DNA from 3 places in the Arthrobacter sp. I3 genome. Region 1 is predicted to be linked to each of the others. Evidence: riboswitches for the same ligand, from Rfam matches in the RefSeq annotation. Region 1 holds a riboswitch; each other region holds the start of a gene.
The links. A riboswitch is a leader RNA that binds a small molecule or an ion and turns the genes downstream of it on or off. The one in region 1 is predicted to bind thiamine pyrophosphate.
Positions count from the first base shown of each region.

Region 2: linked by a shared signal. The riboswitch ahead of thiO (glycine oxidase ThiO) and the one ahead of Y706_RS0119160 (bifunctional hydroxymethylpyrimidine kinase/phosphomethylpyrimidine kinase) in region 1 are both predicted to bind thiamine pyrophosphate.
Region 3: linked by a shared signal. The riboswitch ahead of Y706_RS0102945 (ECF transporter S component) and the one ahead of Y706_RS0119160 (bifunctional hydroxymethylpyrimidine kinase/phosphomethylpyrimidine kinase) in region 1 are both predicted to bind thiamine pyrophosphate.

Region 1 is NZ_KI914954.1:73,565-87,293, reverse strand. Features, by position in the region: gene Y706_RS0119185 (glutamate-5-semialdehyde dehydrogenase) at 1-1,034, opposite strand, end outside; gene proB (glutamate 5-kinase) at 1,061-2,263, opposite strand; gene obgE (GTPase ObgE) at 2,253-3,842, opposite strand; gene rpmA (50S ribosomal protein L27) at 3,960-4,223, opposite strand; gene rplU (50S ribosomal protein L21) at 4,285-4,593, opposite strand; gene Y706_RS0119160 (bifunctional hydroxymethylpyrimidine kinase/phosphomethylpyrimidine kinase) at 4,996-6,621, opposite strand; TPP riboswitch at 6,604-6,701, opposite strand; gene Y706_RS0119155 (Rne/Rng family ribonuclease) at 6,850-10,122, opposite strand; gene Y706_RS0119150 (vitamin K epoxide reductase family protein) at 10,606-11,277, shown strand; gene Y706_RS0119145 (flavodoxin domain-containing protein) at 11,350-11,988, shown strand; gene Y706_RS0119140 (dienelactone hydrolase family protein) at 12,053-12,775, shown strand; gene Y706_RS0119135 (hypothetical protein) at 12,949-13,437, shown strand; gene ndk (nucleoside-diphosphate kinase) at 13,562-13,729, opposite strand, start outside.
Region 2 is NZ_KI914964.1:6,966-10,732, reverse strand. Features, by position in the region: gene thiS (sulfur carrier protein ThiS) at 6-242, opposite strand; gene thiO (glycine oxidase ThiO) at 239-1,549, opposite strand; TPP riboswitch at 1,543-1,663, opposite strand; gene thiE (thiamine phosphate synthase) at 1,690-2,388, shown strand; gene Y706_RS26875 (ferritin-like fold-containing protein) at 2,385-3,098, opposite strand; partial or broken gene Y706_RS26870 (RNB domain-containing ribonuclease) at 3,140-3,767, shown strand, end outside.
Region 3 is NZ_KI914902.1:40,099-53,827, reverse strand. Features, by position in the region: gene Y706_RS0102970 (PIG-L deacetylase family protein) at 1-585, opposite strand, end outside; gene Y706_RS0102965 (glutamate--cysteine ligase 2) at 1,170-2,354, opposite strand; gene Y706_RS0102960 (UDP-N-acetylglucosamine 1-carboxyvinyltransferase) at 2,406-3,929, opposite strand; gene Y706_RS0102955 (energy-coupling factor transporter transmembrane component T family protein) at 4,035-4,838, opposite strand; gene Y706_RS0102950 (ABC transporter ATP-binding protein) at 4,835-6,490, opposite strand; gene Y706_RS0102945 (ECF transporter S component) at 6,519-7,166, opposite strand; TPP riboswitch at 7,233-7,376, opposite strand; gene Y706_RS0102940 (heme-degrading domain-containing protein) at 7,564-8,109, shown strand; gene Y706_RS0102935 (DUF4235 domain-containing protein) at 8,149-8,412, shown strand; gene mnhG (monovalent cation/H(+) antiporter subunit G) at 8,509-8,898, opposite strand; gene Y706_RS0102925 (MrpF/PhaF family protein) at 8,888-9,166, opposite strand; gene Y706_RS0102920 (Na+/H+ antiporter subunit E) at 9,163-9,708, opposite strand; gene Y706_RS0102915 (Na+/H+ antiporter subunit D) at 9,705-11,333, opposite strand; gene Y706_RS0102910 (Na(+)/H(+) antiporter subunit C) at 11,330-11,851, opposite strand; gene Y706_RS0102905 (Na+/H+ antiporter subunit A) at 11,848-13,729, opposite strand, start outside.

The DNA.
Region 1 (13,729 bases):
GACTGGACCGAGGCCGGCAGGGCGGCGCGGATGCGCTGGTCCACGTGCAGGGTGACCCCGGCAGCCCGCAATGCGGCGGCGACCGCGGGAAGGACGGTGGACTTGGAGTGCACCAGGAGGGTTTCGACGGTGTTGCAGACGCTGGGCCGCTGGGTCTTGGCGTTCAGGAGGATGTCCACGGCCATTTCCTCGTTGGCGGAAGCGTCCAGGAAGATATGGACGTTGCCTTCACCGGTCTCGATGACCGGCACGGAGGAGTTCGTCACGACGGTCTGGATCAGCTCGCGCCCGCCGCGGGGAATGAGAACGTCCACCCGGCCGCGCGCCCGCATGAGCGCGTTGGCGCCGTCGCGGCCGTATTGGTCCACGGTCTGGACGGCGTCGGCGGGCAGGCCCACCGATTCCAGCGCATCCCGGAGGATGGTGATCAGGGCGGCGTTGGTGGCAGCGGCGGCGGATCCGCCGCGCAGGATGACGGCGTTACCGCTCTTGAGGGCCAGTCCGGCGATGTCGACCGTGACGTTCGGGCGGGCCTCATAGATCGCGGCCACCACGCCCATGGGTACGTTGATCTGGCGCAGACGCAGCCCGTTGGGGAGGGTCTGGCCGCGCACCACGTTGCCGACGGGATCGGGCAGGGTGGCGAGGTTTTCCAGTGCGGCGGCGAGGGCCGTGATGCGTGAGTCGGTCAGCGTCAGGCGGTCCAGCAGGGCGGCGCTGGTGCCGGCGGCCCGGCCGGCCGCGACGTCCTTGGCGTTGGCGGCCAGGATCTGGTGCTTGTGATCCACCAGCGCCTTGCCGACGGCGCGCAGGCCCCGGTCCTTCCAGGCCCGGTTGGCGCGTGCCATCCTGTGGGCGGCGTGGCGTGAGCGGTCTGCGACCGCGTGGACGGCTGCTTCGGTCTCCGTTGCCGTGCCCGGGACCGCTGCCGGATCCGGTACCGCGGCGAACCCTTGGGCGGGCGCGGCGTTATCGGCAGGAACGGTGCCGGCAGGCACATCAGTCACGGCAGCGGAAGTCAGGGCCTCAGTCATGCTTCCAGTTTAGGCGTCGGGGGAACCTAGACCAGCACCAGGTCGTCAACATGAACAACTTCGCGGTCATATCCACGGCCCAGTGCCCTGCCGAGCTCATGCGTTGAGCGGCCCAGCATTTGGGGCAGCTCGGCGGCCGAATAGTTGACCAGCCCGCGGGCAATCACGGTGTTGTCCACGGACACCATCTCCACGGCGTCGCCGGCCTCGAAGTCGCCCTTCACCGCGGCGATTCCGGCCGGCAGAAGCGAGGTGCGGCGGTCGCGGACGGCCTTGACGGCACCGTCGTCGAGCACCAGGGTGCCGCGCACGGATGCCAGGTGGGCCAGCCACAGGAGGCGGATCGGCTTGCGTGCGCCGTTGACGGAGAACCATGTGCCCACGTCCTCGCCGGCCAGCGCGGCGGCCGCATTGGCCGTGGATGTTACGAGGGCGTGGATGCCCGAACCAGCGGCGATGCTGGCGGCTTCGACCTTGGTGACCATGCCGCCCGTGCCCACACCGGCCTTTCCGGTGCTGCCGATCGAGACGCCGTCGAGGTCGTGGGGGCCGGACACATGCGGAATCCGCTTGGCGCCATGCGACGGCGGACCGTCGTACAGGGAGTCGACGTCGGACAGCAGCACGAGTGCGTCGGCGCGGACCAGGTGTGCCACCAGGGCCGCGAGACGGTCGTTGTCGCCAAAGCGGATCTCGTGGGTGGCTACGGTGTCGTTTTCGTTGACCACCGGGACAACGCCGAGGTTCAGCAGCCGGTCCAGCGCGCGGAACGCGTTGGTGTGCTGGCTGCGGCGCATGAAGTCATCGGCGGTCAGCAGCACCTGGCTGACGGTAACCCCGTGCGCGCCGAAGGCGTGGGTGTAGCGGGCCATCAGCAGGCCCTGGCCCACACTGGCGGCGGCCTGCTGGGTGGCGAGATCGCGGGGGCGCTTCTCGAGGCCGAGCGGGGCGAGACCGGCGGCGATCGCACCGGAGGACACCAGGATGATCTCCGCGCCCGCGTTGCGCTTGTGCGCCAGGGCGTCGGCGAGCCCGGTCAGGGCCTCTTCGGAGATCCCGCCCTTGATGGACGTCAGCGAGGACGAGCCCACCTTGACGACGATCCGGCGCGCCCCGGACAGCGCGGTGCGGTCCGGGGCGTTGATGGTCTGGGCACCGATGTTTTGGGCACCGATGTTTTGAGCGCTGAGCGGCTGGGACCCGTGCTCGACGACGGTCTTACTCGTCATCGGCTTCGCCCAGTCCACTCTCCTTGAGCGGCTGCCGCGCGCGGCGGCCGCTGACGGATTCGGTCCAGATGCCGGCCTTGCGTTCGGCTTCGAGCTCGGCGCGGGCGGCGGCCTTGGCGTCGCGGCGTTCCTGCTGTTCGTCGCGCTTCTGGCCACGCGTCGGGCGGTCGCCGATGTCGGCGAAGCGCACGTCGGTGCCGCGGGGCGAGGCGAGCAGCTCGGCACCGGCCATCATGGTCGGCTCCCAGTCGAAGACGACGCCGTCGTCCTCGCCGATGACCACCATGTCGCCCGGCTTGGCGCCCTGCTTGAACAGTTCATTTTCGACGCCGAGCTTGGCCAGGCGGTCGGCGAGGTAGCCGATCGCCTCCTCGTTGGTGAAGTCTGTCTGCTTGACCCAGCGCACGGGCTTGTCGCCGAGGACGCGGAAGAGCGGCTCGAGGTTCTTTTCTTCGCGGCGGATCGTGAAGCCGGTCTCGTTGACGGCGCGGGGGCGCAGCACGGGGGCGTGTACCTTCGGCGGGGTCGCGGCGACGGCGTCCCGGGCGGCCTTGACGATTTCGGCCATGGCGAAACCGAGCTGGCGGAGGCCTTCGTGGCTCGTCGCCGAGATTTCGAAGACCTTGTAGCCCCTGGATTCGAGCTCCGGGCGGACGAACTCGGCCATGTCCTTGCCGTCCGGCAGGTCAACCTTGTTCAGGGCCACGAGGCGGGGGCGGTGGTTCAGTGGAACGACTTCGCCGTCGGACCCGCTGTAGCTCATGTCCACGGCGTACTTCTCCAGCTCGGCCTCGATGATGGCGAGGTCGGAGAGCGGATCGCGGTCCGATTCGAGCGTGCCGCAGTCCAGCACGTGCACCAGGGCGGCGCACCGCTCGACGTGGCGCAGGAAGTGGTGGCCCAGGCCCTTGCCCTCGCTGGCGCCCTCGATCAGGCCGGGGACGTCGGCGATGGTGAAGCGGACTTCACCGGCCTGGACGACGCCGAGGTTGGGGATGAGGGTGGTGAAGGGATAGTCCGCGATCTTGGGCCGGGCGGCGGACATGGCGGCGATCAGGCTGGACTTGCCGGCGGAGGGGAAGCCGACGAGGGCGATGTCGGCGATGGACTTCAGTTCCAGGACGACGTCGCTGGATTCGCCTTCGATGCCGAGCAGCGCGAAGCCGGGCGCGCGGCGCTTCTGGGAGGACAGGGAGGCGTTGCCGAGGCCGCCGATGCCGCCGGCGGCGGCGATGTATTCGTCGCCTTCGGCCACGAGGTCGGCGATGACGTCGCCGGACTTGGACTTCACTACGGTGCCCACCGGCACCGGAAGGATCAGGGTTTCGCCGTTTTTGCCGCCGCGCCAGTCGCCCATGCCGGGGCCGCCGTTGGTGGCGTGCCGGTGGGGCGCGTGGTGGTAGTCGAGCAGGGTGGTGGTCTGGGGGTCCACGCGAAGGATGACGTCGCCGCCGTTGCCGCCGTTGCCGCCGTCGGGACCGCCGAGGGGCTTGAACTTCTCGCGGTGGACGGAGACACAGCCGTGGCCGCCGGTACCGCCGGATACGTGCAGTACTACCCGGTCTACAAAGCTCGCCACGTGGATCTCCTCAGTGCTGTTCCCCGGACCCCCAAAGGGGCCCAAGATGATTGTAATGCGGTTAAAACACCGGTGGAGCGGACCTAATGGCCCGCCCCACCGATTTAGAACTTATTGTTACTCTGCAGCTGCAGCAGCCACGATGTTCACAACGCGGCGACCACGGCGGGTGCCGAACTCGACAGCACCGGGGGTCAGGGCGAACAGGGTGTCGTCCCCGCCGCGGCCTACGCCGGCGCCCGGGTGGAAGTGGGTGCCGCGCTGGCGGACGATGATCTCGCCTGCGGAAACTACCTGGCCACCGAAGCGCTTGACGCCGAGGTACTGGGCGTTGGAGTCACGACCGTTGCGAGTGGAACTCGCGCCTTTTTTATGTGCCATTTGAAATGCCTGCCTTCAAAAATTCTGGGGAATCTGCTGGAACCTGAACAGTAACGAAGAGTTACTTGATACCGGTGATCTTGACCTTGGTCAGTTCCTGACGGTGGCCCTGACGCTTCTTGTAACCGGTCTTGTTCTTGAACTTCTGGATGACGATCTTCGGACCACGGAGGTCTTCGAGGATCTCAGCCGTAACCGTTACCTTGGCCAGGTCCGCAGCAGCAGACGTGACTTTGTCACCGTCCACCAGGAGCAGTGCGGGCAACTCAAAGGTGCTGCCGGCTCCACCGGGGACGCGGTTCAGGGTAACGAAGTCTCCAACGGAAACCTTCTCTTGGCGGCCGCCTGCGCGGACAATCGCGTACACCACTGGGGAACTCACTTCTCTCGACGTTTATTACTAGATTTGCGTGCGGAACCAGGGGCCAAATTGTTTGGACCGGCTCACGCTGTGCCTCAACGCCGGTGGATTCCCCGGGGGAACCCATGAGCTACCCCCGGAACAAATCCATTTGGAATTCCAAGTGGACTGTTCTCAGGGTCATAACCCAAGTGTTGGCGTAAGCACCGAAGATCTAGAATACGCTAATTTTGCCTTCGGCCGCAAATGAGGCTGGTTCCGGCGGGTAGTCCGTGATAGGCGCCACAGTGTCTTGATGCAAAGTCCCCGCCAATGTTCTTGGCCGGGATCTTGACCATCCTGAGCTGTGTTGCCGCAACGACTTCCGGAACCGTGCCCCACTATCGTACCGGTAGTCCGGACCAGCTCGCGTCAGGCGTACAGCCGCGGCGCGTCGAAGAAGTCCACTTCGTAGCGCGATGACTGCCGGAAGGCCAGGGCCATGGCCTCCCGCTCGCTCTCCGATGCCCGCCCGGCCGCCGTGTCCGTGTACGCGATGGCCTGCCGGGTCGCGGCGGCGAAGTCCTCGTCGGCGTAGGTCCGCAGCCAGCCGGCGTAGGGGTGCTCCCCGGGGGCGCCGCCGGCCAGGAACTCCCGGTGCAGCGTGGAACCGACCTCGGCGTAGAGCCAGAAGCAGGGCAGCGCCGCCGCCACGAGGACGCCATAGCTGCCGGAGACCGAGGCGGCCAGCAGGTGGTCCACATACGATTTCGTGACCGGGCCCAGGGTGGAGGCCGTGGGGCGGGTGCTGAGCCAGGAACGGTGCAGCTCGGATTCGACTTCCAGGCAGGTCTGCGCCGAACGGGCCCAGAACAGCTGCTCGGCCTCACTGGGGGCAATCGCCGCGGCCCGGGCCAGGACCCGGGAGTAGCCGTTGAGGTAGATGGCGTCCTGGGCGAGGTAGTACGCGAACTCGTGCTCGGGCAAGGTGCCGTCGGCCAGTCCGCGGACGAAGTCCAGGGCGTAGATCGCCTCAAGATCGCCCGCGGCTCCTGCGCGCAGGGCTGCGGCGAACTCCCCCACTGCCGGACCGTGCCTGCCCTGGAGGTGCTGGAGGTGGTGGAAGTGGTGGACCGGGCCGTTGCCGGAGCCGACGTCCAAGGCCGAGGCTTCGCGGAGCGCGCCCAGCAGCCACGGCTTGACTTCGCGCAGCGCCGCTTCCCAGTCCCCCACCCGGGCCTGCACGGTGGCCATGGCCGAGGACAGGGAGCAGCCGGTGCCGTGGCTGTTGCGCGTCGCGATCCGCTCCCCCGACACCACGACCGTTTCCTGGCCGAGCAGGCCGCCGGTGTTGACCAGCGCATCCGGGCAGCCGTCCGCGGCGCCGTTGCCGGCGGCGTGGCCGTCGGCGCCGGCGCCGTGGGCATGCCCGCCGCCCTGGAGGTGTCCGCCCTTAACCAGAACGGTGGTGCCGGTCAGGGCGGCCAGCCGCTTGCCCTGCGCCAGGGCCTCGGACCAGTCGGCCGCGACGGGCTCCTTGAGCAGGATGGCGAGTTCGGCGAGGTTGGGCGTGATGAGGTCCGCCAGCGGCAGGAGGGCCTGCAGGGCGGCCTCGGCGGATTCCTGCAGGAGCCGGTCCCCGCTGGTGGCGACCATCACCGGGTCCAGGACCACGACGGCGGGGCGCATCTTTTCCAGCCAGCCGCGGACGGCGTCGATCACGGCGGCGTCACCGAGCATGCCGATCTTGACGGCGTCGATGCCGATGTCGTCGCTGATGGCGTCCAGCTGCGCCGTGAGGAACGCCGCCGGGGGAACGTGGACGGCACGCACGCCCTGGGTGTTCTGCGCTGTCAGGGCGGTGATGGCAGCCATGCCGTAGCCGCCGTTCGCCGCGATGCTCTTCAGGTCGGCCTGGATTCCGGCCCCGCCGGAGGGATCGGAGCCGGCGATGGCCAGCACACGGGGAATGCGCGGCGGCGCCGGCAGAGACTCGCTGTGCAGAAAATTGGGCGGGAGGAACTCGGACGGATTCGGTCTCGCGGACAAGGCAGACATCCCTTCGCCGGTGCTAACCGGACAGGTTCAACGGGTCTGGATCTCAGCCGGCCCGATGCCCGGCACCCCGTGTCAGTGTTCCAGCCTAGCCGCTGCCACCCTGCGGACCCGTTAACGCACGAGCGGGCCCGGGCCCGGGCGGACGTATGTTACGTCTGCCCTGACCCGGACCCGCAACCCGACCAGTCGAAATAATGACCGGACGGGGACGTGGTCAGTCGCGGAGGACTACAGCTCCGACGCCGGCACGCCGACGCCGAGGATGATCGGCTCGTTGCCGGCCGGGAGGGACGCAGGCCTGGCCGCAGCGGGAGCCTTGGCCTCGTGGACCGATCCGGCCGCGGCCGGCCGGGTTGCCTCGCGGTGCTCCACAGAGGTTTCGTTGGCTGCACCCTGGGCGCGGCTGGCACTCCGGTTGCGGCGTGCGCGGCGGCCGCGCAGCGTCGTGGTGTCAGCCGTGCGTGACGCCGGCGCCTCCGCAGCGCGGACGGCCGACGGCGCCTCGGGCGCCGTGGCTTCCGGTGCGGCAACAGCCGCTGCCTGCCCGGCCGCCAGGCCGGCGGCCTGGCCGGCGGCCTGGTCCGGCTTGCCGGCCTCGGCTTCGCCCAGGTTTGCGAAAGCCTCGGTCAGCAGGTCCAGGGTCAGGGCCGGTGACGGCGCGTCCTCCGCGTGCTCGACGAAGGGCAGGGCCACCTGCTCGCCGCCAAACGTCAGCACCGTTGCGGGGCGGCCGGCTGCCTCGTCGGCGGCTGCGAGCTGCGTGACGGCGTCGACGGCGGCCTGGCGGGCCCCGGCGTCGCTGGCTGCGGCTGCCTCCCCGTCGTGCAGGTGCGCGGCGTGCGCTGCGGCGGCGATGTTGGCCAGCGCGGCCCGGGTGGCCTCGGCCTTGGCGTGGCGTTCGGCCTCGGTGGGTTCGGCGTGGACGGGCGCGGATGCGGCCGGCGCGGTCTCTCCGCCCTGGCCTCCCCTGCCGCGGCGACGGCTCTTGCGTTCCGGTCGGGCAGCAGGCTGCGCCTCGGTGCGCGGCACATAGTGCTCCGCGGCGACCGTGTTGGCACGGCGGTGCTCCACCGGCTCGTCGTGGGTGACGATGCCGCGGCCCGCACACGTTTCGCACTGTTCGCCGAATACTTCCAGCAACCCGGTGCCCATCCGCTTGCGGGTCATCTGCACGAGGCCCAGCGAGGTCACCTCGGCCACCTGGTGCTTGGTCCGGTCCCGGCCCAGGCACTCCACCATGCGGCGCAGCACGAGGTCGCGGTTGGATTCGAGCACCATGTCGATGAAGTCGATCACGATGATGCCGCCAATGTCGCGCAGGCGCAGCTGCCGGACGACTTCCTCGGCCGCTTCCAGGTTGTTCTTGGTGACGGTTTCCTCGAGGTTGCCGCCGGAGCCGGTGAATTTGCCGGTGTTGACGTCGACCACGGTCATGGCTTCGGTGCGGTCGATCACTAGCGAACCGCCCGAAGGCAGGAAGACCTTCCGGTCCAGGGCCTTGTGGATCTGCTCGTCGATGCGCCAGGCCGCGAAGATGTCCGTGTCCTTGGTCCACTTCTCAAGCCGGCCCACGAGGTCCGGTGCGACGTAGGTGACGTAGGCCTCGATAGTGTCCCAGGCTTCCTCGCCGGAGACGATCAGCTTGGAGAAGTCCTCGTTGAAGACGTCCCGGACCACCTTGATGGTCAGGTCAGGTTCGCCGTAGAGCAGCTCGGGGGCGAGGATCTTGGTGGACGTCGACTGGCTCTCGATGCCTTCCCACTGCGCGCGGAGGCGGTTGATGTCGTGCGTCAGCTCCTCCTCGGAAGCTCCCTCGGCCGCGGTGCGGACAATGACGCCCGCGTCCTCGGGCAGGCGGTCCTTGAGGATCCGCTTGAGGCGGTTGCGTTCGACGTCGGGCAGCTTGCGGGAGATGCCGGTCATGGAACCGCCGGGCACGTACACGAGGTACCGGCCGGGCAGTGAGATCTGGCTGGTGAGACGGGCGCCCTTGTGGCCGACCGGGTCCTTGGTGACCTGGACCAGCACGGAGTCGCCGGACTTCAGCGCGTTCTCGATGCGGCGCTGCTTGCCCTCGAGGTTGACGGACTCCCAGTTCACTTCACCGGCATAGAGCACGGCGTTGCGGCCGCGGCCGATGTCCACGAAAGCGGCTTCCATGGAGGGCAGCACGTTCTGGACCTTGCCCAGGTAGACGTTGCCGATCAGGGAGTCCTGCTGGGTCTTGGACACGAAGTGCTCGGCCAGGACGCCGTCTTCAAGGACACCGATCTGGATTCTGTCGTCGCGCTGGCGGACGATCATCTGGCGGTCCACGGACTCGCGGCGGGCCAGGAACTCGGCCTCGGTGATGACGGTACGGCGGCGGCCGGTGTCGCGGGATTCGCGGCGGCGCTGCTTCTTGGCTTCCAGGCGGGTGGAGCCCTTGACGGACGTGACGCGGTTGTTCACCGGCGCCTCGGCCATGGCACGCGGCGCACGGACGCGGGTCACCGTGTTGGGCGGATCGTCGCCTTCCCCGCCGGTCAGCTCCAGGTCCTGGTCTCCACGGCGACGGCGGCGGCGGCGGCGGGAGGTCACACCGTCTTCAAGGATTACCTCGGAGCCTTCGTCGCCCTCTTCTTCGGTGCCTTCCGACTCGGTGTCGGACTCGGCAGAGGTGCGGGTGCGGCCGCGCCGGCCGCGGCTGCGGCGCCGACGGCGGTTGCCGGCGTCCTCGTCCTCGTCGCCTTCCTCGTCCTCGGGCTCAGCTGCAGCGGCGGCAACGGGGGCCGGACGCACCACAGTGCTCAGGTCCGGGGCCTGGAAGATGACGGAAGTGAGGGCACCCGGTTCCATGAACAGCGACGCGGCCGGGCTTTCCTCGGGGCGGGCTTCCGGCTCTTCAGGCTGGGCTGCGGCGGCTTCCGCGGTGGGTGCTTCCGCCGCGGCGGCTTCTTCGGCCGGGAGTACTGCCGCGGGTGCTTCTTCGGCCTTCGGGGCGGCCTTGGCACGGCTGGCACGGCGGCGGACCGGCTTCTCTGCAACCGTCCCTGCGGCCGTTTCTGCGGCGGCAGCTGCGTCAGCGCCAGCTGCTGCGGGGGCCTCAGCCGCGGCAGGTGCGCCGGCTTCGGCGTCGCCGGCGAAGGCAGGCAACGGTTCCGGGGCTGCTACAGCTTTCCGGGTCCGGGTGCGCCGCGCGGGCGCCTTGGCCGCAGTCTCGGCTGCAGCAGTTTCAGATACAGCAGCTTCGGGTTCAACAGTTTCAGTTACGGCTGCTTCGACGTTGGCCGGCTTACGGCGGCCCCGGACGGGCTCATCTGAACCGGCCGCGTCGGCCAGGGCCGCAGCTTCGGCAACAGCCTCGGCCGCCTCCGCGGCGTTGACCTTGGCGACGGGCGCCTTCCGGCGGGTCCGTACGGCCCTCTTCGGCGCTACCGGAGCCTCTGCTTCCGCAGTTCCCTGCGCTTCCCCGGTGACTACTAGTTCTTCGTTTCCGGCTACTACCTGGTCATTATCCATATGTGGCGACACTCCTGCCCCTGATGCGCCGCCACATTCGGCGCCCCTTGGGGGCAAATATGCGTCAACACCCGCAGGCATTGACAGAAGTCAATTGAATACCCTCAGGTTCGCACCGGCAGTGGGGTGCGGCAGCCCTGGAGGGCCGGCGAGATTGTTTTGGAACCCGTTGACCTACACGCCACAACCAGGTGCCGTCCAATGGCATTGCGGGACAGCTGGAATCAGAGGATCCGCAGCTCCCTGCTCATCATTGGCGGTCTTGAAACAAAATCGCCGGACCGGAATCCGGATGTGGATCGGGTTCCAGCCACGATCATTGTCTCACAGGAGCCGTGAAAGCAGGGGCAGGCGGGGCCGGAAGTGCAGCAGGTGCGGCCGCGCGCGGCCGGCGGGGCCGTTCTCCGGCGCTGCTCAGCCTCCGGCGTTACAATCGGGGCAAGAAGCACCCGGTCAGGACGACTAAAAAAGGACTCAATTTCCATGCCCAGCATCTCCAGCACTGCCGGCGACGCGACCGTGCACCAACCGGGTTCCGGCCCGGCCCCCGCGGCGCGGCCCCTTCCCACGATGACCCGCGACCGCCCGTTCGCCTGGCTCCTGCTGATCACCGGCGTCATCGGCTGGCTCGCATCCGGGGCCCTGGTGCTGGAGAAGCTGGAGGTCCTGAAGGACCCGAACCACGTCACGGTCTGCGACGTGAACCCGTGGATCTCCTGCGGCCAGGTCATGCAGACACCGCAGAGTTCCGTGTTCGGCTTCCCCAATATGTTCATCGGAATCGTCGCCTTCGCCGTGATCATCACCACGGCCATGGGTATCCTGGCCGGCGCCCGGTTTTCCCGGTGGTACTGGCTGGGGCTCCAGGCGGGCGTGACGCTGGGCTTCGCGTTCGTGGTCTGGCTCTGGTCCCAGGCCCTGTACGCCATCCACATCCTCTGCCCGTTCTGCATGATCGTCTGGGCCGTGATGATCCCGCTGTTCGTCTGGGTGAGCGTCCGGAACATCTCCCACGGCGTGATTGCCCTGCCCGCCGGTCCCACCAAGGTGATCGGCGACTCCGGCTGGATCATTACGGCGCTGCTGTACGTCGCCGTCGTCGCGACGATCTTCTTCGCCTTCATCCAGGTTTTCATCGGTACCTCCGGCTACTAAACGCCCCAACCGCGTCGAAGAGACTGTTAAGGCCAATGCTCGCGCCGGGCATTGGCCTTAGCTGTCTCTTCGATGAGAGGCTCCGGGCCCATCTCGGGACTTATGGCACGACCCCGCGCACGCAGGTTACATAAGGCTGGAGGAAGGAAGACCGGAGGCTTCATGATGACTGTTCTTATTGCGTATGCAAGCGCTTTGGGGTCCACCCGGGAGATGGCACAACATATGGCATCCCGCATGGCGGGTGCACTGGGCGAGGTGGAGTGCCGGTCCGTGGAGGACGTCGGGGCCCTCTCCCGCTATGAGGCTGTCGTGGTCGGCAGCGCCGTCCACAACCAGGCCTGGCTGCCCCCGGCTTTGCTGTTCTTCAAACACCATGCCCGCGAGCTGGCCAGTCGGCCCGTGTGGGCCTTCAGTGTAGGGATGGCGGATGCGCTGCCAAAGCCGATTCGCCGGCGCGGCGCGGCAATGCAACAGGAACGTCTGGCAGAAGTCCTGATCAAAGAAGTTCCGCTTCGAGGCCACAAACTCTTCTCCGGCGTCTACCAGGCCGGCCAGATGCCGGCACCGCTCCGGGTGTTGTTCAGGCTCACCGGCGGCCGATTTGGGGATTTGCGGGACTGGGCGGCAGTCGACGAATGGACGGATCAGATTACGGCCCAACTCGCTAAACCTGCTTCGTCCACGTCTTCAGGCAGCATCACAGGCTAATGCCATCGAGACTGCGCATCCCGGCCGCGGCGCCCGGCGCGGTGGTGCGTGCACGGGAGGACCCATGACCGTTGTGAGCATTCACGCCGAACGAGGGGACATGCCTGCCTACGCGGCGACGCCGGCCGGTGCCGGTCCGTGGCCCGGCGTCGTCGTCATCCATGACGCACTCGGCCTGAGCCGTGACACCAGAGACCAGGCCGACTGGCTGGCCGGCGAGGGGTTCCTCGCCGTGGCACCTGACCTGTTTTATTGGGGCAGCAGGGCGGCGTGCTTGTGGTCCCTCATCCGCGGCTGGCGGCCCCTCGGCGACCTGGACCTCACCCGCGCGTGGCTGGCCGGACGGGACGGCTGCACCGGCCGGATCGGCGTGATCGGCTTCTGTATGGGCGGGGGGTTCGCCCTCATGCTGGCCCCGGACCATGACTTCGCCGCGGCAAGCGTCAACTACGGCGGACTCGATGACGGGACTGCCCGCGCAATGCCCCGGGCTTGCCCCATCGTTGGCAGCTACGGCGCCAGGGACCGCTGGCCCGGAGTGCGCAAGGTCCCGGCGCGTCTGGAGCCGCTGCTCGCCGACGTCGGGATAGACCATGACATCAAGGTCTATCCCGACGCCGGTCACGGCTTCCTCAACAGGCATGGCCCGTCGGAGCTCACATTCGGGGACAAGGTGCTCGCGAAGCTGGTTGCGGCCGGTTACCACGAGCCCTCCGCCGAGGACGCGCGTCTGCGCATCCTCGGCTTCTTCCGGGAACACCTGACCAATGAAGGGGAAGCGCGATGATGCACCCTGCACCGAGGGGAGCCTTGCTGGCAGCGGGCGCTGTGGCCGGTTTCACTGCCGGCTACCTGACACTCGTGCGGCCACGCCTGCTTCGCTGGGGCGCGACCGTTGACGAAGTGCGGGGACCTTACCCGGGGGCGGGGTTGATTCCGGGCAGCACGCGAGGGGCGACCATGGCGGTGACCATCGATGCGCCCCCTTCGCACGTGTGGCCCTGGCTGGTGCAGATGGGAACGGATCGCGCCGGCTGGTACAGCTGGGACCGTCTCGACAACTTCGGGCGCCGCAGCACAGAGAGCATCCATCCCGAGTGGCAGGAGATCGCCGCTGGTGACCGCCTGGCGGCGAAGCCCGACGGCAGCGAGTGGTGGGCGGTCGCGGCGCTTGAACCCGAGCGGTTCCTGGGCCTGCGTATGTCGATCGATCTCCGGGGGCGTCCCTTCGACCCGGCACGAACCCGGCCACGCTATTGCACCGACTCGCTCTGGGGATTCGAGCTGCGGGAGTCCGCGGGTGAGCGCACCCGGCTGGTAGTCAGCGGGTACTGGTCGCTACAGCCACAATGGCTGCAACCCATCCTGAGCATCACCATGCTGGAGCCCGCGCATTGGGTCATGCAGACCCGCCAGTTCTCGAATCTAGTGCGCCTCGCCAGCCGCTGAGAGGTCCCCGCGGCCCGGAGCGGGCCGAGAAGCCCCAACCGCCGCGAGGGGACAGTTAAGGCCAATGTCCGGTACGAACATTGGCCTTAACTTTCCCCTCGGTGGGGGTGTCCCGAAATTCGGGCTAGAACCAGATCTTGATCTCGCGCTCGGCGGATTCCGCCGAATCCGAGCCGTGGACCAGGTTCTGCTGGACCTTCAGGCCCCAGTCGCGGCCGAAGTCGCCGCGGATGGTGCCGGGCGCCGCCGTCGTCGGGTCCGTGGTACCGGCGAGGGTGCGGAAGCCCTCGAT
Region 2 (3,767 bases), on a different contig from region 1:
GCTGGTCATCCTCCCTGGACTGCCGTGACAAGTTCGACGTCGTCGCCGTCGGCGAGCGCCGTGGCGTGCCACTGGCTGCGCGGCACCACTTCGGCGTTGCGGGCGACGGCGACACCGAGCTTCCGCCCGTCGGCGGCGCGGCCGTCGGGGCCGATGCTCCGGCCCGTAAGCTGGGTGACGAGTGTGGAGACGGAGGCGCCGTCGGCGACGCTCTGCTCCGTTCCGTTAAGTCGGATGTTCATGCTGCTTCCTTCTTGGGGCTGTCCCCGGACGTAACCGGGATGCGGGAAAAACGGTCCGGGCGGAACCCGCCCCAGCGCGGGTCCGGCGTGAAGTCCATGAGTTGCCGGCACACGGCGGCGGCGGCGGGGGTCAGCAGGACGCCGTGCCGGAAGAATCCTGTGGCGATGATGAGTCCCGGGACGTCCCCGCCGTCCGCTCGTGCGACCCGCCCCAGCAGCGGGGCATTGTCCGGAGTGCCGGGCCGCGCCCGCGCCGTGGCTTCTAAAAGCTCCAGCTCGGCGACCGCAGGCACCAGCTGCTGGGCATCCCGCAGCAGCTGGTAAATACCGCCGGCGGAAACCGCGTGCGGATCCGACGGTCCATCCTCCCGCTGGGTGGCCCCGATCACCACTGTGCCGTCCTGGCGGGGGACGATGTACACCGGGATGCCGCGCACCATGCCCCGCACGGTGGCCGTGAGCAGCGGCTGCAGATGCGGAGGCACGCGAAGCCGGAGGATGTCGCCGTAGACGGGCCGCAGCGGCAGCGCCAGCCCGGCCGGAAGCTCCTCGAGCGCGGCGGCGCCGAGCCCGTTGGCGACCACGGTCTCCGCAGCCCGCACGGAACCGCCGCCGGCCAACCGCACACCCGCCACCTGTCCGTCCTGCCACAGCAGGCCCGCCGCGCCCCGCCGGACGAAGCTGCCGCCTTCCGCACCGAGTACGCCGGCGAGCCGGGTGATCAGCAGGCGGGGGTCCACCTGGTGGTCGGCCGGGATGTCGAAGGCACACGAGATGCCGGGACTCAGCAGGGGCTCCCGGGTGCGCGCCTCGCGCACTGTCAGTGGCTCCACGGCCAGGCCGCATGCCTGCTGGACTTCCCTCAAGTCCGCGAGCGCGCGCCGGTCCGCCGCGTCGGCCCCCACCGCCAGGGTCGGCGTCGTTAAGTAGCCGGTACCCGCCGGGGAATCCGCGCCGGCGGCACCGGCGTCGAGAGCCGTAGCGAATCCTGGCCACAACCGGGAGGCCTCAAGCATCAGTTCCAGGAGCTGTTCCTCCTGGTAGTGCAGTTCACTCACGGGGGCCAGCATGCCGGCCGCGGCCCAGCTGGCTCCGCTGCCGGGAGCATCATCGATCAGGACCACGGATCGGCCCGAGCGGATGGCCTCGAACGCGATGCCATGGCCGATCACCCCGCCGCCGATCACGGCCACGTCGGCAGTCGTATCCCCCGCGATGATTCCCTCTGCGGTACCGGGCCCTGTGTCACAAACCTGGGCGGCGGCGTCATTTGCGGCTCCGGCTGCACGGCCTGCTCGTGTGCCCATGAAAAATTCCTTCCCTACGCCGGTACTAGCCGGATCAGGTCAAGCGGTCGGCTCTGACGCCCTCTCAGCCGGGCAGCGGCGACATGGCTGCTGCGGGCTCCCGCGGTATGCGCCCAGTTTAGAGGAACTAGGCTGGTCCCATGAGCCAGGACCCTCTCCACACCACCGCCCGCCTCTATCTCTGCACCGACGCCCGCAGGGACCGCGGCGACTTCGAGGACTTCGTGGACGCCGCCTTCGCCGGCGGCGTGGACATCATCCAGCTGCGCGACAAGTCGCTCGAGGCCTCCGAGGAGCTGGAACTGCTGGAGGTCCTGCACACCGCGGCGCAGCGCCACGGGCGGCTGTGGGCCGTCAATGACCGGGCGGACATCGCCTCCCTGTCCGGGGCTCCGGTGTTCCATGTCGGCCAGAAGGACATTTCGCTCGACGCCGCCCGCGGCTTTCTCGGCAAGGATGCCGTGATCGGCCTGTCCACCCACAGCCCGAAGCAGGTGGACGCCGCCATCGCTGCCGCGCCCGGCCGCAAAGGGCTCGATTATTTCTGTGTGGGCCCCGTGTGGGCGACGCCCACCAAGCCCGGACGCGCCGCCGTCGGCCTCGATCTGGTGCGCTACGCCGCCCAGGCGATCGGCGGGGCGGAAGCGGAGGGAACCGGCAAAGTCAACGAAAGCGTGCTGCCGTGGTTCGCGATCGGCGGGATCGACCTCAGTAACGTGGAGCAGGTAGTCGATGCCGGTGCCCGGCGGATCGTCGTGGTCCGGGCGATCACCGACGCCGCTGATCCGGCCCACGCCGCCGGAGCCTTGCTGGCGGCGTTGGACGCCGCCGCATCCTAAGCAGGTCCCCAGCCCGTAATGCCGGCCGGCACTGAAACTATCCGGCGAGACCCAGCTCCGTCATCCGGCGCGCGTGATTCGCTGCGAGTTCGGCCGCCAGGCCGTTGACCAGCGCCCCGGGCGCCGGCGTCGTCCAGCCCCGACAGTCCGCCGAGGAACGCGTGCTCAGCGCTGACACGCTGGGCGTGGTTCAATACCTCCCCCAGCAGGCGCCTGGCCCACAACGCCAGGCGCGACGCCAGCCGGGGGTCATCGGCCAGGGCGGCCTTGAGTCGCGCCTGCAGCACGGCCGTGGACTCACCGGTGGAGCGGACCTGTCCGATTAACTCACGGGTCGCGGCGTCGACGTACCGGCCCACGACGCCGTAAAAGTCCGCGGCGACCGTGTCGATCACGTAGGCCTTCATGAGGGCCTCGTACCAGTCCGATGGGCGCGTGCGTTCGTGGAAGTGGTCCACCGAGGGCTGGAACGGCAGCATGGCGGCCTCCGTATCCAGGCCCATGCGCTCGAGCCGGGTCCGGACGAGTTCGTAATGCTGGAACTCGACCACGGCCATCCTGCCCAGCACCGCACGGTCATGCAGCGTGGGCGAATACCGGGCACTCGAGGACAGCCGCTCGAAGGCGGAAAGTTCGCCGTACGCCAAGACTCCCAGCAGGTCGGCAAGGAAGCTGTTGTAGAGGGCAGGATCGTCCGCAGTTGCGCTCATCATCCAAGACTAATAGCGGAAATCGGGCTACCCTGATTTTCGTGTCCCATCATCGCCTGACCCCCAGTGTCCACGAGCAGCAGAACCAGCTTGCCGGGGCCCTCAAGGCGTTGCGCACCACGCTGGAACTGCCCGGCCCGTTCCCCGAAGTTGTGCTGCGCGACGCGGCGGCGGCGGTGGCCGAGCACAAGCTCCCGGACCTTGACCTCACGCATGTCGAGTTCGTGACCATCGATCCGGCGTCGTCCACCGACTTGGACCAGGCCCTCTTTATCGAACGGAGCGACGGCGGCTACAAGGTCTTCTACGCCATCGCCGACGTTCCCTCCTTTGTCGCCCCGGGCGGGGCGCTGGACGCCGAGACCCGGCGCCGCGGCCAGACCTTCTACACCCCGGACGGCCGGATTCCGCTGCATCCGGAGATCATCAGCGAGGCCGCCGGCAGCCTGCTCGCCGGGCAGTTGTGCGCGGCGTTCGTCTGGGAGTTCGAGCTCGACGCCGCGGCAGAGGTCGCCTCGGTCCTCGTGCGCCGGGCACAGGTCCGCAGCCGCGCGAAGCTCAACTACAAGGGCGTGCAGGCCGAGCTCGACGCCGGCACCGCGGCGCCCGTGCTGCAGCTGCTGAAAGAAGTAGGCCTCAAACGGGTGGAACTGGAACGCCTGCGCGGCG
Region 3 (13,729 bases), on a different contig from region 1:
ATGCGTGAGGATGATGTCCGGGTTGTAGCGGGCGATGGCGGCTTCAATGACACCCACCATTTCCTGGCTGTGCCGGAACAGGTCCGTGTCTGTGAAGTTGTAGTGGGTCATTCCGGTGAGGCCCATGAACGCCGCGCCGCGCCGCGCGTCGAGGGAGCGTTCCAGGGGATCCCCTCCACGGGTGCCATCGCTCATGACGAGCCCCTGCACCTCGTGTCCGGAGTCTACGAACTTCGCCAGGGTACCGCCGCAAGCAAGTTCAAGGTCGTCGGGGTGGGCGCCGATGGCCAGAACTCTGCGCGGCTGGCGGGCCGGGGCTCCCCCGGTGCGCAGGGCCGTCAAAGCAACGCCCAGGGACGCGAGCCCGCCAAGGGTGAGCGTGAGGTCGGCAGTCCGCCACAACTCGGGCGCATCGAGGAAAACGCTGGCCAGATTTGCCACCAGCAGCGTTGAGCCGGCAAGAAGGCAAATCCTGCGAAGCAGTTCGGGACGGCGCAGGCGGCGGTGGAACCAGGACCGGCCAAGGGCGGCGGCGGCCACAAAAGTAATCAGGAAAACGATGAGCAAGACATAAATCGAGACCATGTGAATTCAATTCCTATGTTGTTCGGCACCCCAGTGCCGGGCCGGATTTGATCTTCAGGGCCGGGCGCATAAGCGAACCCGGCTTTGGGAAGTAAGAGGGGCCATTTCTGAATCGGTTCGCGGCACCCTTGGCAGGGTGCCGCGTCGGCGAAAGGTGCAGCCGCTGCGGGCTGTGCGAGCATTGCAGGACGTTGACCAGCGCATATGTGGCACAGCACAACCGCCCCCCGGCGTGTTACGTGACATTGTGAGACCTTCTGGAAACCTTCTGAAAACCTTGAACTTGCTCTTCCAGTAAAGGCGAGTGGCCTATCAGGGCGCCCGAGTAGGCAATACCCGAACCTCAGTGAATGGAATTAATGGCGGTCACAGGTAGTACTCATATTTCTTGTTTCGACTACCCGGATCAGGCTTTCGCAAGGCGAACGGGGGCGTGCTGCCCTGCCGGGAACGGTTAACTGAAAAGGGCTGGGCGGCAATCATTAAACAACCGTGATTCCCTATCAGCATTCGGCAATAAATGCGGCGCCTCTTCGGCTTTTTTCTTTTGGCGTCCCGCACCCGCAGCTGTTGTGGGCTCCCGGTCAGGCCGGGCGCAACCGGCCCAGGGCCGAACGATTGTCTGCCGGCCCCTCGGTGACGGACCCCTGGGTGGTCAGTTCGATGGCCCGCTCGACGACGGCGGGCAGGCCGCCGGCCCGGAACGGGCCGCGCTGCAGCTGGGAACCAGTGCCCTCTGCAAGAATCCGTTCGACGCCCTCGCGCGCCAGCTCCAGCTCGCCCTGTTCCTCAAGCACCGGGGCCACGAAGTCCACGAGCGCCCTGACCACGTCCGCGGCCGGGGCCGGGGTGAAGGTTCCGAAGTCCAGGAGCTCCCCGCGCAGTCCGCAATTGCTGGCCTGCCAGGCGGCCATCCGCAGCAGCAGCGTGGGCACCGGGGCGGGATCGACGCCGTCGTTCCATTCCCGCGCGGCCGACTCCACGAGGGCGCGCACCAGCACGGCAATCAAGGCAGCATCCTCGGCCCGCAGGCAAACATCCGCGACCCGGATCTCCACGGTGGGATGCTGCCGGGCCAGCCGTGCGTCGAAATAGACCATCCCCTCATCCATCAGGACGCCGCTTTCGACCAGTCGGGTGACCACGCGGCGGTAGACGGGCAGGCTGCCGAAGATCATCGTGGGACCCGAGCCCGGCCACCGGTTCCAGGCCTGGGTGCGGTAGCTTTCGAATCCGGTCTCGGCCCCGTTCCAGTAGGGGGAATTCGCGCTGAGTGCTATCAGCACGGCCAGCTTGTCACGGATCCGGTCCATTACCGCCACGCCCTCCTCCGGGGACTCCACAAAGGTGTGGACGTGGAGGCCGCAGGTCAGCTGGTTCCGGACGGTGAGCCCGAAGCGCTGCTGCATGGTCATATAGCGCGGATTCGGGGTCAGGTGGGTGGCTGAGCCTTGGGGCGACGTGGCGAGGGCCGCGACGCGCCCGCCGTGCGCCCGGGCCGCCTGGTCCGCAAGGGACCGGCCACGCCTGAGCTGCCGGAGCAGTTCCGTGTATTCCAGGCACGGATGCGTCTGGGTCTCGATCTGTTCGAGCTTGAGCTCGTAGCTGAAGTCGGCGCCTTCGTGGACCGGTTTCTGTGCCGGGAGAACCCTGGCGGCTTCCTGCTGCGGCGGCACCAGACCCGGCAGCATGAGGTCAGCGAGGGCAAGCAGCATCCCCGATTCGGGGTCCACTATCAGCAGTTCTTCCTCCACGCCGAAGGTGCGCATGAATCTATTGTGCGTCAGGATCCGCCGAAACGCCCCACACCAACGCGGGGCTCAGTCTTGGAAATACTCGATCTTCGCCCCGATGGTGTTCAGCCGCTCGGCCAGGTCCTCATAGCCGCGTTCAATGACATAGATGTTCCGCAGCTCCGAGACGCCACGGGCCGCCAGCATGGCAAGCAGCAGGCAGGCGGCGGGGCGGAGGGCAGGCGGGCAGCCCACCTCGGCCGCCCGCCACTTGCTGGGCCCGTTGACGTAAATGCGGTGCGGATCGAGCAGCTGGACCTGGGCGCCGAGCTTGTTGAGCTCGGTCAGGTAGATGGCCCGGTTCTCGTAGACCCAGTCATGGATCATGGTCTGGCCGTGGGCGTTGGCGGCGATCACCGCGAAGAAGGGCAGGTTGTCGATGTTCAGCCCGGGGAAGGGCATGGGGTGGATCTTGTCCTCCGGCGCCCGCAGCTCCGAAGGCTTGGTGGTGACGTCCACCAGGCGGGTTCGGCCGTTGCGGGCAAAGTACTCCCCGGAAACCTCGAGCCGCTGGCCCATCTGCTCGAGCGTGGCGAGTTCGATTTCCATGAATTCGATCGGGACACGGCGGATGGTGACTTCCGAGTTCGTCACGATGCCGGCGGTGATGAGGCTCATCGCCTCGATGGGGTCCTCGGACGGGAAGTATTCGATGTCGGCGTCGATCGACGGCCGGCCGGTGATCTTCAGCGTGGTGGTGCCAACCCCAGCGATGTCCACGCCGAGCATCTGCAGGTAGAAGCACAGATCCTGCACCATGTAGTTCGGGCTGGCATTGCGGATGATGGTGGTGCCACGGCGGTGGGCTGCGGCCATGATGGCGTTCTCGGTGACGGTGTCGCCGCGTTCGCTGAGCACGAAGGAGCGGTCGTGACCGTCCGACGGCGGCGCCTGCACCGCGTAGAACCCGGATTTCGCCTCCACGCTAAGGCCGAACTGGCGCAGTGCCTGCATGTGCGGCTGCACGGTGCGGGTGCCGAGGTCGCAGCCGCCGGCGTAGGGCAGCCGGTAGGTGTCGGCCTCGTCCAGCAGCGGGCCCAGGAGCATGATGACGCTGCGGGTCCGGCGGGCCGCCTCCACATCCATGGAGGCCAGGTCCAGGACGGCGGGGCGGCGGATCTGGAGGTCGTTCGCGTTGAGCCAGGTGCACTCGACGCCGATGCTGGTCAGCACCTCCACGATCCGGTTGACTTCCTCGATCCGGGCAAGCCTGCGCAGCGTGGTGGTGCCGCGGTTGATGAGGCTGGCGCACAACAGCGCGACGCCGGCATTCTTGCTGCTGTTGACGTCCACCGCGCCGGCGAGGGTGCGGCCGCCCTCGACGCGCAGGTGGGTCATCTGGGGCCGGCCCACCTTGACGATGCTGTGCCCGACGATCGCCTCCAGGCGCTGGATCATCTTCAGGCTCAGGTTCTGCTTGCCTTGTTCCATCCGGGCGATGGCGCTCTGGCTGGTGCCCAGCTCGGCCGCGAGTTGCCCCTGGGTCCAGCCCTTGGCGCCGCGCGCCTCGCGGAGCAGGATGCCTACGTGTTCAGCAGTCGGTTGAGTCATGCTCCCGAAAATATCACGCATGATTTATAAACCACGGCAATTCCGGCCGGAATGGCGTCAATCTCACACGGATACCCACGCCATGCGATAACCGGCGGCGCCGGTCTACTGGCGGGTGAGGAAGACGAGGTTCCAGGTGCCCGCGCCGAGGGCCGCGGCGACGGCGGCGGCTGCGATGCCGAGCCCGCCCAGCAGCACCCAGGCATCGAGTCCGCTGAACGTTGAGGGCCGGGCCCAGGTCCGGGCGGCACCGCCGAACCCGCGGGCCTCCATGGTCACCGCGAGCCGCGAGGCGCTCCGGATCGCCTGCACCAGCAGGCCGAAACTCTGGCCCAGCGTGGCGCGGAACCGCTGATAGGGGTTGCCGCTCGAGCCCACGCCGCGGGCCCGCCGGGCCATGCCGATGGTCTGCCATTGCTCGGCCATGATTCCGACGAGCCGCATCGCGGCCAGGGTGCCCAGGACGAACCGGTGCGGCAGTTTCGCGTTCTGGGCCAGGGCGTCGGCCAGATCCGTGGGGTCGGTGCAGCTCATCAGCAGCACCGCGGGCAAGGCGATCGCGAGTCCGCGGAGCATGAAGCCGATCCCCAACTGCAGGGAACCGGCGCTGATGGACCAGATCCCCGCATCGAGCAGGACGGGTCCGGAATCGGGCGCCAGGATGGCCGTGCTCCAGCCGCCCAGCGCCGCGGCGAGGATCAGCGGCCAGCCGCGCTGCCACAGCACGGCCACAGTCAGGCCCGCCAGCGGCAGGAGCAGCAGTTCGAACGCCAGCGCCACCGACGCCGACACCCAGTCAATGGAGAGCGCCAGGACCAGGGTGATCAGGGTGACCGCCGTGAACTTGGCGAGCGGGTTGGCTCGGGTCAGCAGCGCATGGTTGCCGCGCAGGCTCAGTGCGTCCCTCATGGCGAAGCTCCCTCCGGCAGCTGAAGATCCGGGCCGGGCGCGTCCGCGGCGGCGGTTTCCCGTGGCCGGAGGCGGAGTTCGGCGCCACCGAGGACGGCGCTGAATTCGGCGTCATGCGTCACGGACACGACGGCGGTGCCGGCGTCGAGGAGCTCGGAGAGGAACGAGGCGAGTTCGGCCCAGGTATTGGCATCCTGGCCGAAGGTGGGCTCGTCCAGGACCAGCACCTGGGGGTGCGCCGCCAGCACAGTGGCTACCGAAAGGCGTCGCTTCTCGCCGCCGGAGAGCGTGTAGGGGTTGGCGTCCACAAGCTCCGTCAGCCGCAGCCGCTCCAGCAGTTCGTCCACGCGGTCTTCGCCGTAGCCGAGGTGGCGCGGCCCGAACATGAGCTCGTCGAGGACCTTGCCGGTGACGAACTGGTGCTCGGGTTCCTGGAAGACGGTTCCGATCCTGGCGATCAGCTGCTGGGCCTTCCACCGGTAGGGATCGGGTCCGGCGCTGTCGCGTACGCGGCCACTGGAGTGACCGGTGGCGGGACTGCTCAGCTCCGCCGTGGCCGAGATTGTTCCCGCGACGGGCCGCAGGAGACCGGCCATTGTCAGCGCCAGGGTGGACTTTCCCGTGCCGTTCTGGCCGGTGATGGTCAGCGCCTCGCCGGCGCGGACCCGGACGGAGAGCCCGGACTGGACCGGACGCGGCGCGATGGTGCGGAAGCCGTCGCGCAGCCCGGCCCGCCGCGGCCGTTCGCGGGACACCGCGAGCGCGTCGGCCGTGAGCAGAGTCTGTCCCGCGCCCCGCGCCGGTGTCCGCATCCGCGTCGCCGGGACGTAGCCCGGCACCCAGACGCCCGCACCGATGAGCATGTCCCGCGCCTCGGCCAGGACCCGGTCCGGCGGTCCGTCAATCAAGACCGCGGAGTCCGTGGCGGACCCTGGCTGCAGCACCACGATCCTGTCCACCAGATCTTTCCAGACCCCCACCCGGTGCTCCACGACCACCAGCGTGGCGCCCGTCTTGTCCAGGCAGCGGCCCACGGCGTCGCGGACCTCCAGGACGCCCGCGGGGTCGAGGTTGGCGGTCGGCTCGTCGAGCAGCAGCAGCCCTGGCCGCATCGCGAGGATCCCGGCGAGCGCCAGCCGTTGCTTTTGTCCGCCGGAGAGGGCCGCCGTCGGGTGGTCCAGCGGCAGCTGTCCCAGCCCGACGTCGTCGAGGGCCTCGCGCACGCGCGGCCAGATCTCCGCCGCCGGGACGGCGAGGTTCTCCGCCCCGAAGGCGACGTCGTCGCCGAGGCGGGAGAGCACCACCTGCGTTTCCGGGTCCTGCTGCACCAGCCCGGCGCGGCCGCGCTGCGCCCGTGGCGCGGCGCCGTCGATCAGGAGGCTGCCGGTCTCGTCTGTGTTCTCGGCGTCGCCGGGGTCGCCGGGGTCACCGGGGTCACCGGAGGCGCCGGACGCGCCGTCGCCCAGCACGCCGGCCAGGGCGTGGAGCAGCGTCGACTTGCCGGCGCCGGAGGGCCCCAGCAGGAGCACGCGCTCCCCCGGCTGGATGTCCAGGTCAAGGCCGCTGACCGCGGGCCTGGTCCGTCCGGCATGCCGCCAGCCCCAGCCGCGGGCCGTGACGGCGGCCGGCCGGACGCCCGGTGAAGATCTCATGATTCTCTGCAGGATTCAGCGACGGGGCTCAGGAAAAGACGGGCTCCGTGGCGGCCTTGCGGGAGGCAAAGGAGCCCAGCACTCCGGTCTTCGCCAGGCCGCGGGTGGCGAGCCAGGCCAGTCCGCCGGCAATCACTGCGCCGGAGATCGTGGTGAAGACGATGTAGGCGAGCTTGTCGCCGGCTTCGTAGGCGATGTTCCAGCCCCACGGCAGGAAGGAATCGTTCAGGCCGCAGAAGAGGCCCGCGCCGGCGCCGGCCAGCACGGAGACGGGCAGGTTGAACTTCTTGTAGAGGAAGGCCGCGAAGACCAGTTCGGCGCCGAGGCCCTGCAGGATGCCGGAGATCAGCACCGTGGTGCCGTACTGCGAACCCATGATGAGCTCGCCGGTGGCCGCGACGGTTTCGCAGAAGAGCGCGGCGCCCGGCTTGCGGATGATGAGCATGCCCAGCACCGCCGGGATCATCCAGCCGCCGGCGTAGAGTCCGCTCAACGGCGGGTAGACCGCGTTGACCGGAGTCGAGATCAGGTTCGCGCCCTGGGACCAGGCCCAGAAAATGACGCCGCCGGCAACAGCGATCAACGCGGCCACCACAATGTCCACCACACGCCAGCTGTAGTTGCGCCGGGCGGATGAACGGCTGGCGGAACCATGCTGTGCTGAAATATCTGTCATGTCGTCCTCCTGAGGAACAGGAGGGGAGGGTGCGCCGGCCGGTCTCGGCTTCCGCCGCCCTCCGCGCACCCTGAGAACTCGACTCCCTTGCGCCGGTACTAACCGGATCAGGTTCGAGGGTCTGCGGCTGTCCGCACTCTCAGCGCCCACCAAAGGTTTCCCCGGATTGTTCCGGCGATGCCCGACGGCGGCGCTCCCCTGTCGTAATTATTTTCGCCCTTGTGGGCTGGCTCAGTTTACACCCGGACGGCCGGGTTTTCAGTGGTGTGCCGTCACAATCGCGGAGCGGACGGCGGCAGTCCCGGCGGCCCGGAAAACCCTCTTGGTAGAGTCGTCGTGCCGGACCCCCGGACCCGCCAGCGGGCGGCCTCGTCACCCACCGGAAAGCTGGAATATTTTGTCGCACACACCGGTCACCCAAGATCCCTCCGGGGAATACGATCCCGACTCCAGCGAGCCGCAGCCGCAGGGTTCCCTGGCGGCGCTCATCGGCCGCGTGCTGGCCGAGATAGAGGCGCTCCAGTTCGCGTCGTTCAGCAAGGATGACGCCCTGGACCTCGGGCTCCTCCTTGTCGAGCTGGGCAGGCAACGCTCGCTGCCCATCGCCGTCGACATCACCAAAGGCCAGCAGGTGCTCTTCCACGCCGCACTGGACGGCGCCACACCGGACAATGAGCGCTGGATCAACGCCAAGAAGCGCACCGCCATGCGGTACGAGGTCCCGTCCCTGCTGGTCGGCCTCCGGGCCCGCGCCGCCGGCGGAAGGATCGAGGACAACGCCTGGTGGGATCAGTCGGAGTTCGCCGCCCACGGCGGGGCGTTCCCCATTTACGTGCGCGGCACGGGCGCCGTCGCCGTCGTCACCGTCTCCGGCCTGCCCCAGAAGGCGGATCACGAACTCGTGGTCGAGGCCCTGCGGATGGTCCTCACCCCGGAACGCTAGGCTAGGGGAAAACCGTTCCCGTCCCAAGGAGACCGAAGAATGAACATCCTCATCAAGCTGCTCGGCACCGGCGTCAGCCTCCTGGCCGGCTTTGCCGGCACCAAGCTGGTGGACACCTTGTGGGAAAAGTCCACGGGCAACAAGCCGCCCAAGGGCCAGGAGGACGACGTCCCCACCACCCTGCGTTCGGCCCTGACGTTCGCCCTGATCTCCGCATCGGTCAGCGCCATCATCCAGGTGCTCGCCAACCGCGGCACCCAGCGCGCGATCACCCGCTTCGCCAAGACCCAGGACGTCGTCTGACCTGACCCGACCAGCCGCGGCGCCCGCCGCGGCAGTCGAAGGCCCCGGCCGCGTCCGTCGACGTGCCGGCCGGGTCCGCCGGGCCCGGTCGGGGGCTCAGCGGTCGTCGTCGTCCGCTCCGTGCGTGGCCGCCTGCTGGGCGGCCTTCTGGACTACCGCCTCGAGCTCGTCGGAGCTCAGCAGCTCCGGGTGCAGGTGCTTGGTCCGGTAGCCGGCCCGGCCCACCATGTGGGCGGACACGGGGACGGTGAGCAGCTGGAAGAGCCAGGCCACCAGCAGGACGGGCCACACCGACCAGGTCCGCATCTGCAGGCCGAGGGCCGCCAGCAGCAGGAACAGGCCGAGGACCTGCGGTTTGGTGGCCGCGTGCATCCTGCTCATGAGGTCCGGGAAGCGCAGCAGCCCGATGGCGGCCGCGAGGGACATCAGGGCTCCGGTCACCATGAACACGGCGGAGACGGCGTCGATCACTGTGTCAGGATTCACGGACGCCCTCCCGCCTGTCGGCCACGAACCGGGCGACGGTGACCGAGCCGACGAAGCCGATCAGGGAAATCGCAACGAGCAGCATCAGGTTGTTCAGGTGCCGGTTGGCGGCCATGTCGATGCACAGGGCCGCGCCGAAGATGGCCAGCAGCACGTCGGCGGCCAGAACCCGGTCCAGCAGCGAGGGCCCCCGCGCGATCCGGACGATCGCCCCCGCGGCGGCCAGGGACAATACGACGGCGGTGACCGTCAGGACGGTCTGCATCATGCGGCGGTCTCCTGTGTCAGGGCGGAAAGTTCGGCTTTGGTCCCCATGATCCGGATCAGCCCGGCCTCGGTGTCCCGGACCTCTTTGCGCAGCTTGGCCGCGTCCTCGGCATTGCGGACGTTGATGCCGTGGATGTAGAGCGTGGACGTCGACCTGTCCACCTCCACCACGAGGGACCCGGGAATCAGCGAGATCACGTGCCCGGTGGCCGTGACCAGGAGGTCCGAATGGCTGCGAAGCGGCACGGCTACGACCGCGCTGACCACGTTGGGGCCGCGGACCACGGCCAGGTACAGGACCTGGAAGCTTGCCGCGACGACTTTTCCGAGGAAGATGAGGGCGAACGGCACGGCGCGGAGCACGTTGAAGCGGCCGCCGAGTTCCACCGGGGGCAGATAAAAAATGCGCGCCACGAGCACCGCGATGAGGGCGCCGAAGAGGAGATTGCCCGGGCTGAAGTTCTGCCAGAGCGCGCCCCAGACAAAGACGAGCCAGACCAGCAGCGGCAGTTCCTGGCGCAGCGAGATCCTTTTCCGGTTCATTTCCCGCCGCCCTCCCGGACCTGCGCCGGATGGAGCGACGGAGGCACCGGCGGCACGGGCGCGTCCGGGCCGAGCACGGCCTGGATATAGGAGGTCCGGTCCAGCATCTCCTGGGCGGACTGGTCGGCCACCCTGAACAGCGGCCCGGCAAAGACCGTCAGGGCCACGCCAAAGACCACCAGGCCCAGGGTGGAGCCCACCATGGTGCGGGGCAGCAGGGTCACATTCGTCTTGCCGGCCCGGTCACCCGTGGCGGAGTCGGCCGGCGCTGCCAGGAGCACCGGATCCGGGTGTTCGGCGTCCCCGGGCTTGCGCCAGAACGCCCGGTTCCAGACCCTCGCGATCGCCAACAGGGTCAGCAGGCTCGTCAGCACGCCGCCGATCACCAGGGCGTAGGCCAGCGGCGTCCCCAGTTCCACGCCTGCCTGAAGCAGCCCCAACTTGCCCAGGAAACCCGAGAACGGCGGGATTCCGGCGAGGTTCATGGCGGGAATGAAGAACAGGACCCCCAAGACCGGGGAGAGCTTGGCCAGTCCCGCCACACGGTCCATGGACGAGCTGCCGCCACGGCGTTCAATCAGGCCGGTCACCAGGAACAGGCTGGTCTGGACAGTGATGTGGTGGGCCACGTAGAACACCGCGGCGCCCAGGCCGGCCACGGTGGACATGGCCAGGCCGAACACCATGTAGCCAATATGGCTGACCAGGGTGAAGGACAGGAGCCTCTTGATGTCACTTTGGGCCAGGGCGCCGAGGATGCCCACCACCATGGTCAGCAGCGCCGCGACCATGAGCGGGGCGTTGAGCGCATCCCCCGGGAAAAGCAGCGTTTCCGTGCGGACCATCGCATAGACGCCCACCTTGGTCAGCAGCCCGGCAAACACCGCGGTGACCGGGGCCGGGGCGGTGGGGTAGGAGTCAGGGAGCCAGAAGGACAGCGGGAAGACGGCGGCCTTGATGCCGAAGGCCACCAGCAGCATGACGTGCAGCAGCGTCCGGGTGCCCTGGTCGAGGTCGCCGAGCTTGATGGCGAGGTCCGCCATGTTGATAGTTCCGGTGGCGCCGTAGATCATGGCGATCGCGATCAGGAACAGCACTGAGGACACGACGGAGACCACCACGTAGGTCACGCCGGCCCGGATGCGCGGGCCTGTCCCGCCGAGGGTGATGAGCACGTAGCTGGCCGTCAGCAGGATCTCGAAGCCGACGTAGAGGTTGAAGAGGTCTCCGGTGAGGAAGGCGTTGGACACCCCGGCCACGAGGATCAGGTAGGTCGGGTGGAAGATCGAGACCGGCGCGTCGCGGTCGCCGTCGGCCATGCCCTGTCCCGTTGCGTAGATCAGCACCGCAAGGCTCACGGCCGAGGACACCACGAGCATGAGGGAGGAGAACTGGTCCACCACCAGCACGACGCCCCAGGGCGGCAGCCAGCCGCCGATGTTCACCGCGGCCGTCCCGCCATCCCAGACGGAGGCCAGCAGCCAGCATTCCAGCAGCAGTGTCAGCGTCAGCACGGCGATGCTGACCGCGCGCTGGACCCGGGGGTGATGGATGAGCAGGAAGGTCAGGGCGGCGCCCAGGATGGGGAGTACGACGGCGAGCGGGGCAAGGCTGGTGATGTTCACTCTCCGCCTCCTTCCGGGCTGGGGTCAACGTTGAGGGAGCCGGGCTGTTCTTCAGAGGCGGCCTTGTCGGCCCGCACGGCGCGGTCACCGGACATGACCGTGGCCAGCGGGAACTCCGACGTCTCGACCGGGATCACGGAGTCATCCTCGGCATCGAAGCTCGGCGTTTCCGCGACGCGGCGGTCCTCGGCGTCGTCCTGGATTTCATCCTGGCGGGCCAGGACCCAGGTGCGGTAGATGATGCCCAGCATGAACGCCGTGACGGCGAAGGAGATCACGATCGAGGTCAGGATCAGGGCCTGCGGCAGGGGGTCGTTGTAGTCCCCCGCCGCGGTGTCCTTGTCGAAGAGCGGCGCCAGCCCGGCGTAGCCGCCGGTGGCGAGGATCAGCAGGTTCGTGGCGTTGGCCAGCAGCATGAGGCCCAGCAGGACCCGGGTGAGGCTGCGTTCAAGGAGCAGGTAGATGCCACAGGCGTAGAGGGCGCCCATGACCGTCAGCAGGGTCAGGTTGACGCTCATGTTCTCCCCTTGGCAGTGGTTTCCGCGTCGGCGGACTCGTCGGCGGACCCGGCGGGGACCCCGCCCGGGAATCCTCCGCTGTCCTGGTCTTCGGCGGCCCTCTCTTCGGTCGTCTCGGGTTGCTCTTCGAAGTGCTCGTCGATCTCCGCGCCGAGGCTGCGCAGCACATCCAGGGCCAGTCCGACGACAACGACGTAGACACCGATGTCGAAAATGGTCGAGGTGACGAACTTGATGTCGCCGAAGACGGGCAGCCACAGCTCCACGATGGCGCTCTGGAACACTTCGCCGCCCAGCAGCAGCGGCGTCATTCCGGCGGCAGCCGCCGTGGCCAGTCCGATCCCCAGCAGGGTGCCGGCGCCGACGGGTGTCGCTTCGCGCAGTTCGAAGCGGCCGCCGGCCAGGTAGCGGATGGTCAGGGCGAGGCCGGCCGTGAGGCCGCCGGCGAAGCCGCCGCCGGGCAGGTTGTGGCCGGCGAGGAGCAGATAGATGGAGAACACGATCATCGAGTGGAAGATGAGGCGCGTGACCACCTCGAAAATGATCGAGCGGCGTTCGGGTGCCAGGGTCCGGCCGGCCACCAGCCAGGCGTCGCGAGTGGCGGCAGCGAACCGCCGGTTCATCGCCAGGGCGGCGTCTTCCCTGGTGCTGCCCCTGACCCCGGTCCGCCGGCCCACGGTCCCTTCCGCGACGCTCGCGGATGTCCGGATGCGGTCGCCGCGGCCGCGAACGAAGATGAGGCTTGCCACGCCGGTGGCGGCCAGGGCCAGGACCGAGATCTCGCCAAAGGTGTCCCAGGCCCGGATGTCCACCAGGGTCACGTTGACGACGTTGAGGCCGCCGCCGCCCTCATAGGCCAGTTGCGGGAACTGCAGGGAGACCGGCGGCGCCACCCGGGCGCCGAGGGCGTGGATGGCCACGAAAATCATGGTGACGCCGAATGCCAGGCCGATCACCACGCGGATGACCCGGTACTTGCCGCCGGTGCGGTCACGCAGCCCCGGCGGAAGGCTCCGCATGGCCAGCACGAACGCCACCAGGATCATGGTTTCGACCAGCATCTGGGTCAGGGCGAGGTCCGGGGCTCCCTGCAGGGCGAACATCATGGCAATCCCGTAGCCGGTAACGGACACCATCAGGACGGCCAGGAACCGTTTGTTGGCGCGCACCGCGGCCAGCGCCCCGATCACGATTCCGGCGCCGGCCACCAACTGCAGCGGCGAGCCGGGATCGATGACATAGAGACCGGGCGGCAGCGGTTTGTTGGCCAGCAGCAGCGCCGTCAGCGGCAGGACGAACGCCACGGTCAGGATGACGGACAGGTAGAAGAAGAGCGAACCTCGCTGGGTCCGGCCGGTGATCCATACCGCGGTGTCGTCCAGGGCGCCGATCGTCTGCTGGTAGGCACGGTCGCTGTCGATCCAGCCCGGCACCAGCGCCTGCAGCCGGGCCACGGCGTTGCGGCCGTAGAACATGGCCAGGCCCAGGACGAACGTCACTGCGGTCAGGCCGAGGGCCGGGGTGATGCCGTGCCACAGCGCCAGGTGCCCGGGCGGGGCCTCGGAGCCGTGCACAAAAAGCTCCGCGTAGGGCTGGATCCAGGCGTCAACGGTGGCAGGCCACAGCCCGTAAAGGATTGTGAGGAGGCTCAGGATCGCCGGCGCGGCGAGGAACGCCGGTTTGACCGGCTTGAAGGCCGTGGGCTCCACGCCGGGCTTGAGGGCGAAGGCTCCCCACATGAACCTGGCGCTGTAGGCGAAGGTCAGGATGGAGCCCAGGACCACACCGGCCAGGAGCCAGGGTCCGGTCCCGGTCTCCGACTTGTACTGGAGGAAGGCCTCGAACACCGATTCCTTGGCGACGAAGCCGGCCAGCGGG